3 regions of the Arthrobacter sp. Sr33 genome follow, and region 2 is predicted to be linked to each of the others. Evidence: predicted binding sites of a transcription regulator. Region 2 holds the regulator's gene; each other region holds the start of a gene.

Region 1 (4,997 bases), on a different contig from region 2:
CGCCGCCGAACCTGCGGTTCGAGACTGGTGATATCCGAGACTTCTCACCCGCAGACGACGTCGACGTCGACGTCGTCGTCACCAACGCCGTCCTGCAGTGGGTGCCGGGTCAGGCCGAGCTGGTGCAGAAGTGGGCACGGGTGCTTCGTCCAGGTGCCTGGCTGGCCCTGCAGGTTCCTGGCAACTTCGGATCCCCGGCGCACACCTTGCTGCGCGAGCTGGCCGGATCTGGGGCCTGGCGGGACCAGCTCGGGGGAGTGCTGAGGCATACCGATGTCGTGTCGGAGCCGGAGGAGTACCTGCGGATGCTTAGCGAGGCGGGCATGACCGCCGACGTCTGGGAGACCACCTACCAGCACGTCCTCACGGGACCCGATCCGGTGCTGCAGTGGCTGAAGGGCACCGGATTGCGCCCGGTACTGAATGCGCTGTCCGACGACGACGCCGCGGCCTTCGTCGAACAGTATGCTGCCCTGCTGCGTGGAGCCTACCCCGAGGAACCTTGGGGGACAGTCTTCGGCTTCCGCCGGATCTTCGCCGTCGGCGTCAAGACCGGGCGAAGTAGGAGCAAGGACCCCGCGGGATAGTTCCCGCCAGCCCTGAGCCGGGGGCCAGTTAACGCACCTGCACACAGGTGGACGGGAAGGTGGGTTCCGACGGCGGTGAGTCCGCCGGACGGCCGGTTTTACCAGCCGCGGGCGCGCCATTCCTCAAGCTGCGGGCGTTCAGCCCCGACGGTGGTGCCCTTCCCATGGCCGGGATGCAAGACGGTGTCGTCCGGCAGATAGTCGAAGATCCGCTCGGACACGTCGTTATGCAACGACTCAAACCGGGCGGCGTCGCCCTGGGTGTTCCCGATGCCGCCGGGGAACAGCGAATCCCCAGTAAACAAGTGTGCCGGGCCGTGCGGGTCGCGGTACAACAGGGCAACGCTCCCCGGTGTGTGTCCGCGCAACTTGATGGCTTCGAGGTCGAAGCCCTCGAAAGTGGCAATATCCCCGTGCTCCAGCCGAACATCCGTAGGCACCGCTATGTCGGTGACGTCTTCTGTGCCGGCCGCAGTGCGCGCTCCCGTCTGCCCGACGACGTCGGCCAGCGCCCGAACATGGTCCCAGTGCGAATGGGTGGTGACGATCAGCGCCAGTTTCGGCTCAGCCGTGGTGTCTGCGGCGCCCTCGGCAAGGAGCGCCATGATGGCGGGAGCGTCATCGGCGGCGTCAATCAGCACCTGTGCGCCCGTGGCCTTCGAGGTGAGCAGGTAAACGTTGTTGTCCATCTCGCTGACCGAGATCGAGCGGATGGTCAGATCCTGAAGAGTATGCATGAACCCAGTCTAGGCACGCCGGTAAATGGGCAAGACTTTCGGGGCACAGGGGTGCATGGAACAATATGGGCATCAGCGGTCGGCCCGGGAAATGGCCGGACAACAGTGACGAGTGACAGAGAGCGGAAAGGCCACAGTGAATCCAGGCGCAACAGGCAGCTCCGATGTCACCAGTTGGCTCCGCATTGACCAGGCAAGCTCTGTGCCACCCTACGAACAACTCCGCGTGCAGATTCTCGACGCCGCGAACAACGGATCGCTTCCCGTCGGGACCCGCCTGCCACCCGTGCGCACCCTCGCCGGCCACCTCGGAGTAGCAGTCAACACCGTCGCCAGGGCGTATCGGGAACTGGAGCAGGCCAACATTGTGGTCACCCGGTCGCGGGCAGGCACCGTTGTCGCGGCGGCAGGAGATGAAGCACGGCAACGGGCGGCCGCAGCCGCCGACAAATACGCGGATGTGATCAAGGCCAACGGCCTCACCGAGGACGAGGCCGTTGCCTATCTGCGGGCCGCTCTGCGCCGTCGGTGAACATCGGGGGCCAACGCGCCGACGACACGCTGAAAACCAGCCGATCGAATATGTATTCGAACACGGTTTCAATTAGAGTGAACGGGTGTCTATTGCAACTTCGCTCGAATCTGAGTTTTCCGATCCCAAAATGTCGCAGGATCTTTCGCGTCTGATCGTCAAGGGAGCACGCGAGCACAACCTGCGCAACGTTGACCTCGACCTGCCGCGTGACGCGATGATCGTCTTCACCGGTCTCTCAGGGTCGGGGAAGTCATCCCTCGCGTTCGACACGATCTTCGCGGAAGGTCAGCGTCGCTACGTCGAGTCCCTGTCGGCCTACGCCAGGCAGTTCCTGGGTCAGGTGGACAAGCCTGACGTGGACTTTATTGAGGGTCTGTCGCCAGCGGTGTCCATCGATCAGAAGTCGACCAACAAGAACCCCCGGTCAACAGTCGGCACCATCACCGAGATTTACGACTACATGCGCCTCCTCTGGGCCCGCGTGGGACGCCCCCACTGCCCCACCTGTGGCGAACCGGTCGCCAAGCAGACCCCGCAGCAGATCGTCGACCAGCTGCTTGAACTCGAAGAGGGCACCCGATTCCAGATCCTCGCCCCCGTGGTGCGAGGCCGCAAGGGAGAGTTCGTCGACCTGTTCCAGGAGTTGACGGCCAAAGGCTACGCCCGCGCCCGTGTCGACGGCGACGTCGTCCAGCTGTCCGATCCGCCCAAGCTCGGCAAACAGTACAAACACACCATCGAAGTCATTGTCGACCGGCTGGTGGTCAAGGACGGCATTAGCCAGCGGCTCACCGACTCGGTGGAGACGGCGCTGAAGCTGGCCGACGGCCGGGTCCTCGCCGATTTCGTTGATCTGCCCGAAAAAGACAGCAAACGCGTCAGGGCGTTCTCCGAGCACCTGGCCTGCCCCAACGAGCACCCCCTGGCCATCGATGAGATCGAGCCACGCTCGTTCTCCTTCAACAACCCCTTCGGCGCGTGCCCCGTCTGCACCGGGATCGGCACCAAGCTTGAGGTTGACGAAGAGCTGGTCGTCCCCAACCCGGACCTGAGTCTGGCGGAAGGCGCCATCGCCCCCTGGTCGCTGGGCACCGCAACCCTCGAGTACTGGACCCGGCTGCTTGAGGGTCTCTCGAAAGAGCTGAACTTCAAGATGGACGTGCCCTGGCACAAGTTGCCGGACCGTGCCCGGGAAGCAGCTCTGTACGGCAAGGACCACAAGGTGGTGGTGCAGTACAAGAACAGGTTCGGCCGGGAGCGCAAGTACAGCACCGGCTTCGAAGGCGCTGTGCAGTACATCCACCGCAAGCATCTCGAAACCGAATCCGACCACGCACGCGACCGCTACGAGGAGTACATGCGGCAGATCCCGTGCCCCGCGTGTGGCGGAGCCCGGCTGAACCCGGCCTCACTCTCGGTCCTGATCAACGGCAAATCCATTGCGTCGGTCGCAGCCATGCCAATGCGCGACTGCAGCGACTTCCTCAACAACCTGGTGCTCACCGGCCGTGAAGCCCAGATTGCCAGCCAGGTCCTCAAGGAAATCCAGGCCCGGCTGCAGTTCCTGCTCGACGTCGGACTCGAGTACCTGAACCTCGAACGCGCCTCCGGGACCCTGTCCGGCGGAGAGGCACAGCGCATCCGGCTGGCAACCCAGATCGGTTCAGGACTTGTGGGCGTACTCTACGTTCTCGATGAACCGTCAATCGGGCTGCATCAGCGCGACAACCGGCGGCTGATCGAGACGCTCGCCCGCCTCCGTAACCTCGGCAATACCCTGATCGTCGTCGAGCATGACGAGGACACCATCCAGGAAGCCGACTGGATTGTCGACATCGGCCCCGGCGCCGGCGAGCACGGCGGCGAGGTGGTCCACTCCGGTCTGCTTGAAGACCTCCTCACCAATGAGCGTTCCATCACCGGTGACTACCTCTCCGGTCGGCGGAAGATCGAGATCCCAAAGAAGCGCCGCAAGATCGACAAGTCCCGGCAGCTCAAGGTGGTCGGTGCACGCGAACATAACCTGACGTCCTTTGACATTGCCTTCCCGCTGGGCGTCCTCACCGCGGTCACGGGTGTCAGCGGGTCAGGGAAGTCCACCCTGGTCAACGAGATCCTCTACAAAGTGCTGGCCAACAAGCTCAACGGCGCCAAGCAGGTTGCCGGCCGGCACAAGCGGATCGATGGCCTCGAACACCTCGACAAAGTGGTCCACGTCGACCAGAGCCCGATCGGCCGGACACCACGCTCCAACCCTGCCACCTACACCGGTGTCTTCGACAACATCCGGAAGCTGTTTGCCGAGACCACCGAGGCGAAGGTCCGGGGCTACCTCCCCGGCCGGTTCTCATTCAACGTGAAGGGCGGCCGCTGCGAAGCCTGCTCCGGCGACGGCACCCTGAAGATTGAAATGAACTTCCTCCCGGACGTATACGTGCCGTGCGAGGTATGTCACGGTCAGCGCTACAACCGGGAAACGCTCGAAGTCCACTACAAGGGCAAGACCATCGCCGATGTGCTGAACATGCCGATCGAAGAGGGCGCCGAATTCTTCGCTGCGTTCAGCCCGATCGCGCGCCACCTCAACACGCTCGTCGAAGTGGGTCTTGGCTATGTGCGGCTCGGACAGCCGGCCACCACCTTGTCCGGCGGTGAGGCACAGCGCGTGAAGCTGGCCAGCGAACTGCAGAAGCGGTCCAACGGTCGCAGTATCTACGTTTTGGACGAGCCGACCACAGGTCTGCACTTTGAAGACATCCGGAAGCTGCTGCTCGTCCTGCAGGGGCTGGTGGACAAGGGCAACACAGTAATCACCATCGAACACAACCTGGATGTGATCAAGAGCGCCGATTGGGTCATCGACCTCGGGCCCGACGGCGGGTCGGGCGGCGGACAGATCATCGCCACCGGAACGCCGGAGCAGGTGGCCAAGTCGACCACCAGCTACACGGGCACGTTCCTCGCCGAGACACTCGGACGATAGACAGCATCCAACATATTCCGTGGGAGGAATGCAGTTTTCTGCTGGGCACCGGCTGTGGGAAACTTGGCCGGTGATGAACTACCGCCTGCTCGTGCTCTTTGACCTGGATGGAACTCTCGTCGACCCCGCAGGCGCCATCACCGGAGGGATCATCG
Region 2 (4,997 bases):
CCGCAAGGTCCCCGAAATCATTGTTCTGAACAAGGCCGATGCCGCGGATCCCTTCGTGATCGAACGCCTGCGTCAACGCGAGCCCCGGCACGTGGTGGTCTCAGCCCGCACGGGCGAGGGTATCGCCGAGCTCCTCGAAGCCGTCAGCGCTGCCATCCCGCGACCCAGCGTGAAGCTGACGCTGCTGGTGCCGTACGAACGCGGCGACGTCGTCAGCAGGTTGCACCAGTCCGACGCCGAGATCCTGAACCTTGAGCACGTTGAATCGGGCACCCGACTCGACGTCATGGTCCGTGCGGGTCTTGCCGCCGATCTGGAGGAATTCCGCCAGCATGCCTGACAGCGGTACCGCGGGGCCGCTGGAACTTCTTGACGCCGCAGTTGAAGCCATGGGCGGCGAGAACCGGGTGGGCCAGCATGAGATGACGCAACGGGTCGCCGAGGCGCTGACCACCGGGGACCACCTGCTGGTGCAGGCTGGCACGGGCACCGGTAAATCGCTGGCCTACCTCATCCCCTTGATCTCCCACGCCCTGACCCACGACAAACCGGCCATCGTATCCACTGCAACGTTGGCGTTGCAGGCCCAGATTGTCGGTCGCGACGTGCCCCGGCTGCTGAAGGCCCTCAAAGGCAAGCTACCCCGCCCCGTCGACGTGGTGCTGCTCAAAGGCCGCGGCAATTACGTCTGCAAGCACAAAACGGGCGGAGGCTTCCCCGAAGAGGGGGCACCCGACGCGCTCTTCAGCCTCGGCGAGGACACCGCCGCACCGCATCCCTCCGCCGGCCCGGCCACCCCGCTGGGCCGCGAGGTTGTCAGGCTCCGGGAGTGGGCCGAAACCACCGACACGGGTGACCGGGACGAGCTGACTCCCGGGGTGAGCGAGCAGGCGTGGCGGCAGGTGTCCGTGACCAGCATGGAATGTCTTGGCGCCCAAAAGTGCCCGGTCGCGGCGGAATGCTTCAGCGAACGGGCCAGGGCCAAGGCGGGCGACGCGGATATCGTCATCACCAACCATGCAATGCTCGCGATCAGTGCCTTCGAGGGGCTGGCGGTGCTCCCCGAGTACGACGTCGTCGTCATCGACGAAGCCCACGAACTGCATGACCGGGTCACCGGCGCGGTGTCCGGACAATTATCGGCGGGGATGATTTCCGCTGCGGCGTCGGCGGCCCGCCGTCATCTGTCAATCGCCACCGAGGGCCTCGACTCCGCAAACCGCTTTTTCGAGTCAACAGTCGCCGGGATCCCCACGGGATTAATGGCTGCCGGACTCACCGAGGAGCAGGAAACGGCGATCACCCAGGTCCGCGAAGCCTGCCGGGCCGTCCTGTCGGACGCCAAAGGAGACGGACCGACCCCGGCAGACGGTGGCCGGCAGATGGCGAAGTCCCACGTCCTCGCCGTCTTCGAACTCTGCGAGCGGCTTCTGACGGCGACACCGGCCGGTGAGGTGCTCTGGGCCTCACGGCCAAGCACCTTCTCACCGGGCACCGGGTATTCACAGCCCGACGACGACGCACCCGCGACCATCAACATCGCGCCACTGTCCGTGGCCGGGAAGCTGCGGGAAGGCCTGTTCGCCGATCACACAGTGGTCCTGACCTCGGCAACGCTCGCCATCGGGGCCGAATTCGGTCCAGTCGCCGGTTCGCTCGGTCTCGCGGGCGCCTCGGCGCCGTCATGGACCGGCGTCGACGTCGGCAGCCCCTTCGACTACCCGAAGCAGGGCGTCCTGTATGTCGCGAAGGACCTTCCAAAGCCGGAGCGGGGCACCTCGCCTGAGCAGCTCGACGAACTGGAGGTCTTGCTGAAAGCATCGCGGGGTGGGGCGCTGGGACTTTTTTCCTCCCGCCGCGCGGCCGAAGACGCAGCCGAAGCACTGCGCCCACGGGTCGACTTCGAGATCCTGTGCCAGGGCGAATCGTCAATGTCGGCGCTGGTCAAACAATTCTCGGATGAGCCGGACACGTGCCTCTTCGGCACCATGTCACTCTGGCAGGGCGTCGATGTGCCAGGCCGGTCGTGCCGGCTGGTGACCATCGACCGCATTCCCTTCCCGCGCCCTGACGACCCACTCATGACAGCGCGGACGAGAGCCGTAGCGAAGGCCGGTGGAAACGGTTTCATGAGCGTTTCGGCAACCCACGCGGCCGTCCGCCTCGCTCAGGGCGCCGGACGCCTCATCCGCGCAGCCGAAGACAAGGGGGTGGTGGCGATCCTCGATTCCAGGCTCGCCAACGCACGCTACGGATCATTCCTGCGTGCCGCGCTGCCGCCTTTCTGGTCCACCACCGATCGCACGACGGCGGTCGGCGTCCTGGAGCGGCTGGCAGGAAAACCCACGCCCGGGGGTTAGAGGGCGCGCATCACCGAGACGACCTTGCCCATAATCGTGGCGAGGTCTCCCAGGATCGGCTCGTACTGGGTGTTCTGGGGGAGCAGCCAGGTGTGACTGTCGCGCTGGCGGAAAGTCTTCACCGTCGCCTCGTCGTCGAGGAGCGCGGCCACGATGTCACCGTTCTGTGCTTCCTGCTGGCGCCGGACCACTACCCAGTCACCGTCGCAAATGGCGGCGTCGATCATCGAATCGCCATAGACCCGCAACATGAAGAGATCGCCGTGTCCCACCAACTGGCGGGGTAGCGGCATGACATCTTCCACTACCTGGTCGGCCAGCACCGGGCCGCCGGCAGCGATCCGCCCCACCATCGGAACCATGGCTGCGTCGATCGCGCCGCCGACGTCCGGTGTCGTACCCTGGCCCGATCCTTCTTCGCCGCTGTGCTGATCATGGTCGAGGGTCAGCGGAAGCAGGATCTCCATGGCGCGGGGGCGCTTCGGATCGCGCCTGAGATAGCCCATCCGCTCGAGCTGCGACAACTGATGGGTGACGCTCGAGAGACTGGCGAGCCCCACCGTGTCTCCGATCTCGCGCATGGAGGGCGGATACCCGTTGGTGCCGATGGCCCGCTGAATGGTCTCAAGGATCTTCTTCTGGCGGGGCGTCATGCCCTTGGGCACCTGGCGCCCACGCGGGCGGCCACGGGCTGGCAGGACGGCCGGGGCGGGGTCAGCCGGGGCAAGGTCGGAGGCCGGTTCATCCAGTGGTGCGTCGGACTCTTTCACGGTCGCTGTCCCTTCGATAAGAATCCATGTACCCCGGCAGATCCCTGGATTCCAGGGGCCGAGCTTATTTTGTCAGTGGCGGATGATGTGCTGGTTTCTGCTGGATCCCGAACCTTCATCCTTGCCCTAACGGTAAGGGAGTCAGGACACGTTTTCAAACATTTGTTCGATCGTGTCTCGACAAAGTTCGTCAATCAGTGCTAAAAATAAACAAGCAGTAATTCGAAGATAAGTTCGAACAAAACAGGAATCGCCGGTTTTAGCTCGAACACCGCCTTCAACCTTCAGGGTTGGTCCCGGGCTCATACCCCAGGACCGAATGGACTGATTCGAGAGTACAGAGAGGTGTATCCATGTCTGTCATCACCACACACCAGAATTTCCCCACCACCGAAAGCGACGCGACCACGAGCGGCGCCACCAAGCTGCGGCTTACCCGCAGGGGCCGGCTCCTGTTGGTCGGATTGCCGATCGTGCTACTCGCGTCGGCCGTTCTGATGTTGTCAGGATTTTTCAACTCGCCTGCCAAGGCATCAGCTGAAGGCGGAGAGGTGACCGAGACCGTCAGTGTCAGCGTCGCAGCCGGCGAAACCATCTGGCAGCTGGCAACCGAGTTCGCTCCGGACCGCGATCCGCGCATCGTCGTCTCCGAGATCGTTGAACTGAACAGCCTGGGCACCTCAGTGCTGCAGGCAGGGCAGCAACTGGATGTCCCCACCAACCGGTAACTCCTCGACAGCCAGTACTGCACCCCCAGAACCCTCCAACCCGGTCGGCCAGTATCGGCCACCGGGTGCGGAGCTTCTGCGAACGCGGTGAAGATCCTGATGAAGGGTGAAGGCCCGCCGATTCTGCACCTGCAGCACTCCACGCTTAACCTTGACAGGTGAGCGAACAGTTTGAGCGGTTGAGCCGGTTGCCCCTGCGCGAGGATCTGCGGGGCAAGCACCCCTACGGGGCACCCCAGTTGGATGTCCCCATCCTCCTGAACGTCAATGAGAATACCCATGGAGTGCCGGACGATGTCCGGCAGGCAATCGTTGATGCGGTGAGCCGGGAGGTCGGGGGGCTGAACCGTTACCCCGACCGTGAGTTCACCGAACTCCGGACCAATCTCGCACGCTACCTCGGCCACGGACTGACGCCCGAAAACCTGTGGGCCGCCAACGGATCCAACGAGGTACTGCAGCACCTGCTGCAGGCCTTCGGCGGCCCGGGTCGATCAGCCATCGGCTTCCCGCCGACCTACTCCATGTATCCGTTGCTGGCCAGCAGCACCGGCACCCGCTATATCGCAGGGCAGGGTAACGACAGGTTCGAGCTCAGCGCCGCCGACGCGGCCCGCGAAGTGCGCGAATCCGGCGCGAACCTCGTCTTCCTGTGCTCGCCGAACAACCCGACCGGCTCAGCGCTGGGCCTGGATGTGGTGGAAGCGGTTTATGAGGCGGGCAGCGACGCGCAGGCAATCGTGATCGTCGATGAGGCCTATGCCGAGTTCGCCCACGCAGGCACCGTCAGCGCCCTCAGCCTGCTGGCGGGCCGGGAACGTCTTGTGGTGTCACGCACCATGAGCAAGGCTTTCGCGATGGCCGGGACGAGGCTCGGTTACCTGGCGGCGGCCCCCGAGGTTGCTGACGCGCTGCGCCTGGTCCGGTTGCCGTACCACCTTTCGGCCATCACCCAGGCGGCAGCGAACGCGGCCCTGACCCACTCTGACCGATTGCTTGCCAACGTGGAAAACATCAAGGTGCAACGCGATCGGATAGTGACCAGTCTCCAACACCTCGGGTTGACCCCGGTGCCCTCGGACGCCAATTTCGTTCTCTTCGGCGGACTGGACGACCCGCACCGCATCTGGCAGGGCCTG
Region 3 (4,997 bases), on a different contig from region 2:
TGGCTGCGCTAGGCGCGAGGGGCCGAGTAGATGCCCTCGACCACCGAGGAGTAATCCTTCAGGACCTGGGCCCGCTTGATCTTCAGGGATGGAGTCAGGTGCCCGCTGGTCTCGGTGAAGTCGGTGGCCACAATTCTGAACGCCTTGATTGATTCGGCTTGTGAGACGTTCGCGTTGGCCTGATCCACCAGTTGCTGCACTTCGGCGGTAACCAGTGGGTGTTCGGCGGCCTGAGCCACGGTGGTGTTCTTGGGTAGCTGGTGGCGCTCAAGCCAGCCCGGCAGAGCCTCTTCGTCAAGGGTGATCAGGGCCGAGATGAAGGCCCGGTGATCGCCGACGACAACGCACTGCGATACCAGGGCGTTGGATCTGATGGTGTCTTCCAGCTGTGCGGGGATGACGTTCTTGCCACTCGCGGTGACGATGATTTCCTTCTTGCGACCGGTGATTTTCAGGAACCCGTCGCCATCCAGCTCGCCGATATCGCCCGTGCGGAACCAGCCGTCGGCGAAGGCTTCTTCGGTAAGGTCATCGCGCTTGTAGTAGCCGCGCATCACGCAGACGCCCTTGGCGAGGATTTCGCCGTCGTCGGCAATCTTCACTGCGTTGCCGGGAAGCGGCGCCCCGACCATGCCGATCTTGATCTTCTTCGGTGTGCTCACGGTGATTGGTGCCGTGGTCTCGGTGAGGCCGTACCCCTCGAGGACCATCAGGCCAATGCCGTGGAAGAAGTGGCCCAGCCGGTCGCCCAGTGGTGCGCCGCCGGAGACGGCATGCTCCACGCGGCCGCCCATGGCTTCGCGGATCTTGCTGAAGAGGATCCGGTCAAAGACCGCGTGTTTCACCTTGAGCGCCAGCGGTACCTTGCCGGCCTGGTCGGCTTTGGACCATTCGATGGCCACCTTGGCGCCGGCGTGGAAGATCTTGCCCTTGCCGCCGTCCTCGGCTTTGAGCATCGAGTTGTTGTAGACCTTCTCGAACACGCGGGGGACGGCGAGGATGAAGGACGGCTTGTAGCTCTGCAGATCCGGGAGCAGGTTCTTGACATCGGGGGTGTGGGCCACGGTAGCGCCGACAGACACACACAACACGGAGATGAACCGGGCGAATACGTGGGCCAGGGGGAGGAACATGATGGTCTGGGCACCCTCGTGGGCTACCTCGGGGAGGGCTGCCCCGGCGTTCACCGACAGCTCGACGAAGTTCCCGTGCGTCAGTTCGCACCCCTTGGGCTTGCCTGTGGTGCCCGACGTGTAAATGATGGTGGCGACGTCGTCGAGCCCCGCGGTCCGACGGCGGTCTTCCAGCGCTTGATCATCGATGTCGGTACCGGCGCCGCGCAGGGGATCCAGGCCGTTGTTGTCCAGCTGCCACACGTGCTGAACACCGGGGATGTTCGCTGCGGCTGCCGCCTGGCGCACCACGTTCTCATGGCGGGCCGATTCGACGAAGGCAGCGACCGCGCCCGAATCCTCAAGGATCCAGCCCACCTGTGAGGGTGATGAGGTTTCGTAGACGGGTACTGAGATGGCTCCGGCAAACCAGATCGCGAAGTCCACCAGCGACCACTCGTACCGGGTGCGAGCCATGATCGCCACGCGGTCGCCGGCCTGGACGCCGCTGGCCATCAGGCCTTTTGCGAGGAGCTGGACGTCAGCGAGGAATTCAGTCGCCTGGATGTTCTGCCACTCTCCGGCGTTGTCCTTTTTGGAGAACAACGCTGGGTTGGACGGCTTTGCAGCCTGTTTGACAACCAGCTCCGTGATATTACTGTCACGGGGCGTGTCCACCATTACGGGGACGCTGTATTCGCGCACGACTATCTCCTTTGATATCTCCAAAACTTGCTGGATTTCATTAGCCTATAGGTTCAACCGACGTTAATACTCTCCAGTAATGTACGAATCGGTAACGGTAGGGCAACGCCGATGGCAATCCAGCGGAGGACAACCAATGATCAGGCAGACGGACGCCCCGGCAGTGCCCCGGCTGCGGGGTCAGCTCCGCGCCCCCGGTGGCGGGGGTCTGGGTGCCCTACGGCGGCCTGTTGGCTTCACCGCTGGCTACCCAGATTCGCCCACGTTCCTGCGCCGTGGGCTTGCGATCGGGATCGATATTGGTGGGACCAAGGTGGCAGCCGGCGTCGTCGACATCCACGGCAACATCCTCGCCGAATCCCGCAGGGATACGCCCGGACACGATCCGAGGCACGTCGAAGCGATCATCGCCGAGCTGGTAGCCGAGCTGTCGGTCGGCCACCGGATCCGGTCGGTGGGGATCGGCGCCGCTGGCTGGATGGACCTGACCAACGGGACCGTGCTCTTCAGCCCCCATCTGGCGTGGCGCAATGAGCCCCTACGCCACAATCTGGAGCGGATCCTTCGGCGGAGGGTGACCGTGGTCAACGACGCCGACGCCGCCGCGTGGGCCGAATGGCGGTTCGGTGCAGGCCAGGGGGAGAGCCGGTTGGTCTGCATCACCCTGGGCACCGGCATCGGCGGAGCCATGATCATGGACGGCGCCCTGGAGCGGGGACGTTTCGGGGTGGCTGGGGAGTTTGGCCACCAGATCATCGTGCCGCAGGGTCACCGCTGTGAATGCGGAAACCGGGGATGCTGGGAGCAGTACGCCTCAGGCAACGCGTTGGGGCGGGAGGCGCGGGAGCTTGCGACCGCCAACTCCCCGGTAGCCCAGGCATTGTTGAGGGAGGTCGACGGCGACCCGCAGCTCATCACCGGGGCCGTCGTCACCAAGCTGGCGCTGGAAGGAGACCCGGCGAGCCGGGAACTGGTCGACGACGTCGGGCAGTGGCTCGGGCTTGGGCTCGCCAACCTGGCTGCTGCGCTGGACCCGGGAACCTTTGTGGTGGGCGGCGGACTGGGTGCTGCCGGAGATGTGCTGCTGGAACCGGCCCGGCGAGCTTTTGGCCGCAACCTGACGGGTCGAGGGTTCCGCCCGGCTGCGCGGGTGGAAGCTGCAGCGTTGGGGCCTTCTGCCGGGTTGGTGGGGGCGGCGGATCTCTCCAGGTTGAGTCCGCGGTTGAGCCGCGGGCGCGCTGGCCGGAACTAGAACGGGGCTTCTTAGGCGTTCCTGTCCTCCTGAGCGATAAGCGGCAGGCTATTGGTTGCGTTGCGCAACTATGACCGGCTGACACTGCAAGACGCATCGACTCTTTTGAGTGGAACCGCAATGAGCACCGGACGATGGGCACTCTTTGTACTTGCCGGAATACTCCTGATCATCTCGATCATCCGGACGCTGCAGGGGTCTGAGTACCTTTGGGCTACCGGTCTAGCCATGGTGATCACGATGGGAAGTGTCCTTTGGGAACGGCACTAGGACCTAAAGAAGAAAGCCCTGGCCGCCAGCCAAGTCGCGGTGTCCCCAAGTTCGGCTTTATCGGGCCCTGCTTCGCTGAGTACACTGCTGCAACCGGTGGACTCCAGCGGACTCGTGCACCTTGATGCGCTGCATCTCTCGGTGCAGCGGGTGCCCAGGGGGCGGTCCGGTGATGGTTCTGTGGGCCCGAAAATAGTTGAAAAAGTTTTTCGGGTGACCCTGAATCGGCCCCTATTTTGTCAGTGGGCGATGATGGAATAGAGGTATGAAAGGCAGCGACGCTTCTGCTCCCGGATCGGGATTTTCCCCCGAAACCGGCCCCGGTTCTGGCCCCGGTTCTGGCCGCGATTCCGTCTTCGAGAGCGGGTCCGCGAACACTGCTTCGGGGAATGCGGGTGGGTACGGTCCGGGCGGTCCGCTGGGCGGGGAAGCGACCTGGACCGCTCCGACCGGGCCGGGGGCTCCGGTGCCGTTGTCTGGCCAGGTATCGGTCGCGGCGATGGTGACGTTGAACGCGGGGCAGACCGTGAACCTGCTCAAGACGCTCTCAGCGTTGCGGTCCTGGGTCGACGCGCAGGAAGCCAAAGCCCTCACCCACCTTCATGACCTGATGGCCGAGGAACACCCGTGGGCCGAAGACCAGGACCACACTCACGCCCTGGCTGCGTCGGAGATCGGTGCGGCCCTGCGCCTGCCGGAGCGCACCGCTGGTTCCCTGCTTGACCATAGTGAGCTGCTGGTCCGCGATTACCGGGCCACCCTGACCGCGTTGGAGGATGGCAGGTTATCGCGCCGTCACGCGTGGGCGGTGGTCGGGGAAGCGATTGGTATCCCGGATACCGTTCCCGCCGTGATGGCCGCATTCGAGGCCCAGCTCATCGGTCTGGCCTGCAAGACCACGGTGGCGAAGTTTTACCGCCAGGCCCAACGGTTACGTGACATCTTCCACCCCGAATCGATCACCCTGCGGCACCGGAAGGCTCTCCAGGACCGTCGCGTGTATCTGGACCCGGCGCAGGACGGGATGGCCTGGCTCCAAGCCTTCCTGCCCACCGAACAAGCCGCCGGGATCTTCCACCGCGTCGACACCGCAGCCCGTAACCTGCAAGGCCCCGACGAATCCAGGACCCTCACCCAGTTACGCGCCGACGTCCTCGTTGACGTCCTCACCAGCGCCGGACCCACCGGACACATGAGTGAAGCACCCGACCCAGCAGGGCCAGCTGGCCCTGCTGGCCCTGCTGCTGCCGCTGGGACCGAACCTGGTACTGCCGCTGGGGCCGGCCCGGGTGCTGACCGGAGCTGGCCGGGAACAGCGGACCCCGGATCCCGGACGGACAGCGGATCCGGGACGGACAGCGGATCCAGTCAGCGGCGAGAGAGCAACAGCCCCAGTCAGTCGGGGGAGGCCAGCACGTATTGGGGTGTGCAGGCGAAGGTGTTCGTCACCGTCCCGGTGATGACTCTCCTCGGTGGGGACACACCGGGTGAGCTAGAAGGCTATGGGCCGATTGATCCCGAGACGGCACGGAAGCTCGCCGGGCACGCACCATCGTTCACCAGGATCCTCACCCACCCCTTCACCGGGGCCAGGCTCGGCGCTGATGCAACCACGTACCGGGTCCCGCAGGACCTGAAGGATGCGGTCCGGGTTAGGG

The links. Region 2 encodes LexA, which represses DNA repair genes until DNA is damaged. Its sites were predicted from a motif close to TCGAACANNTGTTCGA; they were not measured.
Region 1: a site for LexA is predicted at 1,901-1,916, ahead of uvrA (excinuclease ABC subunit UvrA). Genes of this name have one in related genera too.
Region 3: a site for LexA is predicted at 3,537-3,552, ahead of ACX80T_RS12635 (HNH endonuclease signature motif containing protein). Genes of this name have one in related genera too.

What each region holds. Positions count from the first base shown of each region.
Region 1 is NZ_JBTNDD010000002.1:138,086-143,082, forward strand. Features, by position in the region: gene ACX80T_RS03515 (trans-aconitate 2-methyltransferase) at 1-587, shown strand, start outside; gene ACX80T_RS03520 (MBL fold metallo-hydrolase) at 686-1,324, opposite strand; gene ACX80T_RS03525 (GntR family transcriptional regulator) at 1,437-1,856, shown strand; gene uvrA (excinuclease ABC subunit UvrA) at 1,987-4,842, shown strand; gene ACX80T_RS03535 (HAD hydrolase-like protein) at 4,871-4,997, shown strand, end outside.
Region 2 is NZ_JBTNDD010000005.1:41,838-46,834, reverse strand. Features, by position in the region: gene hflX (GTPase HflX) at 1-340, shown strand, start outside; gene ACX80T_RS08340 (ATP-dependent DNA helicase) at 333-2,360, shown strand; gene lexA (transcriptional repressor LexA) at 2,357-3,013, opposite strand; gene ACX80T_RS08330 (LysM peptidoglycan-binding domain-containing protein) at 3,484-3,858, shown strand; gene ACX80T_RS08325 (histidinol-phosphate transaminase) at 4,017-4,997, shown strand, end outside.
Region 3 is NZ_JBTNDD010000009.1:48,520-53,516, forward strand. Features, by position in the region: gene ACX80T_RS12620 (AMP-dependent synthetase/ligase) at 9-1,817, opposite strand; gene ACX80T_RS12625 (ROK family glucokinase) at 1,954-3,069, shown strand; gene ACX80T_RS12630 (hypothetical protein) at 3,190-3,339, shown strand; gene ACX80T_RS12635 (HNH endonuclease signature motif containing protein) at 3,605-4,997, shown strand, end outside.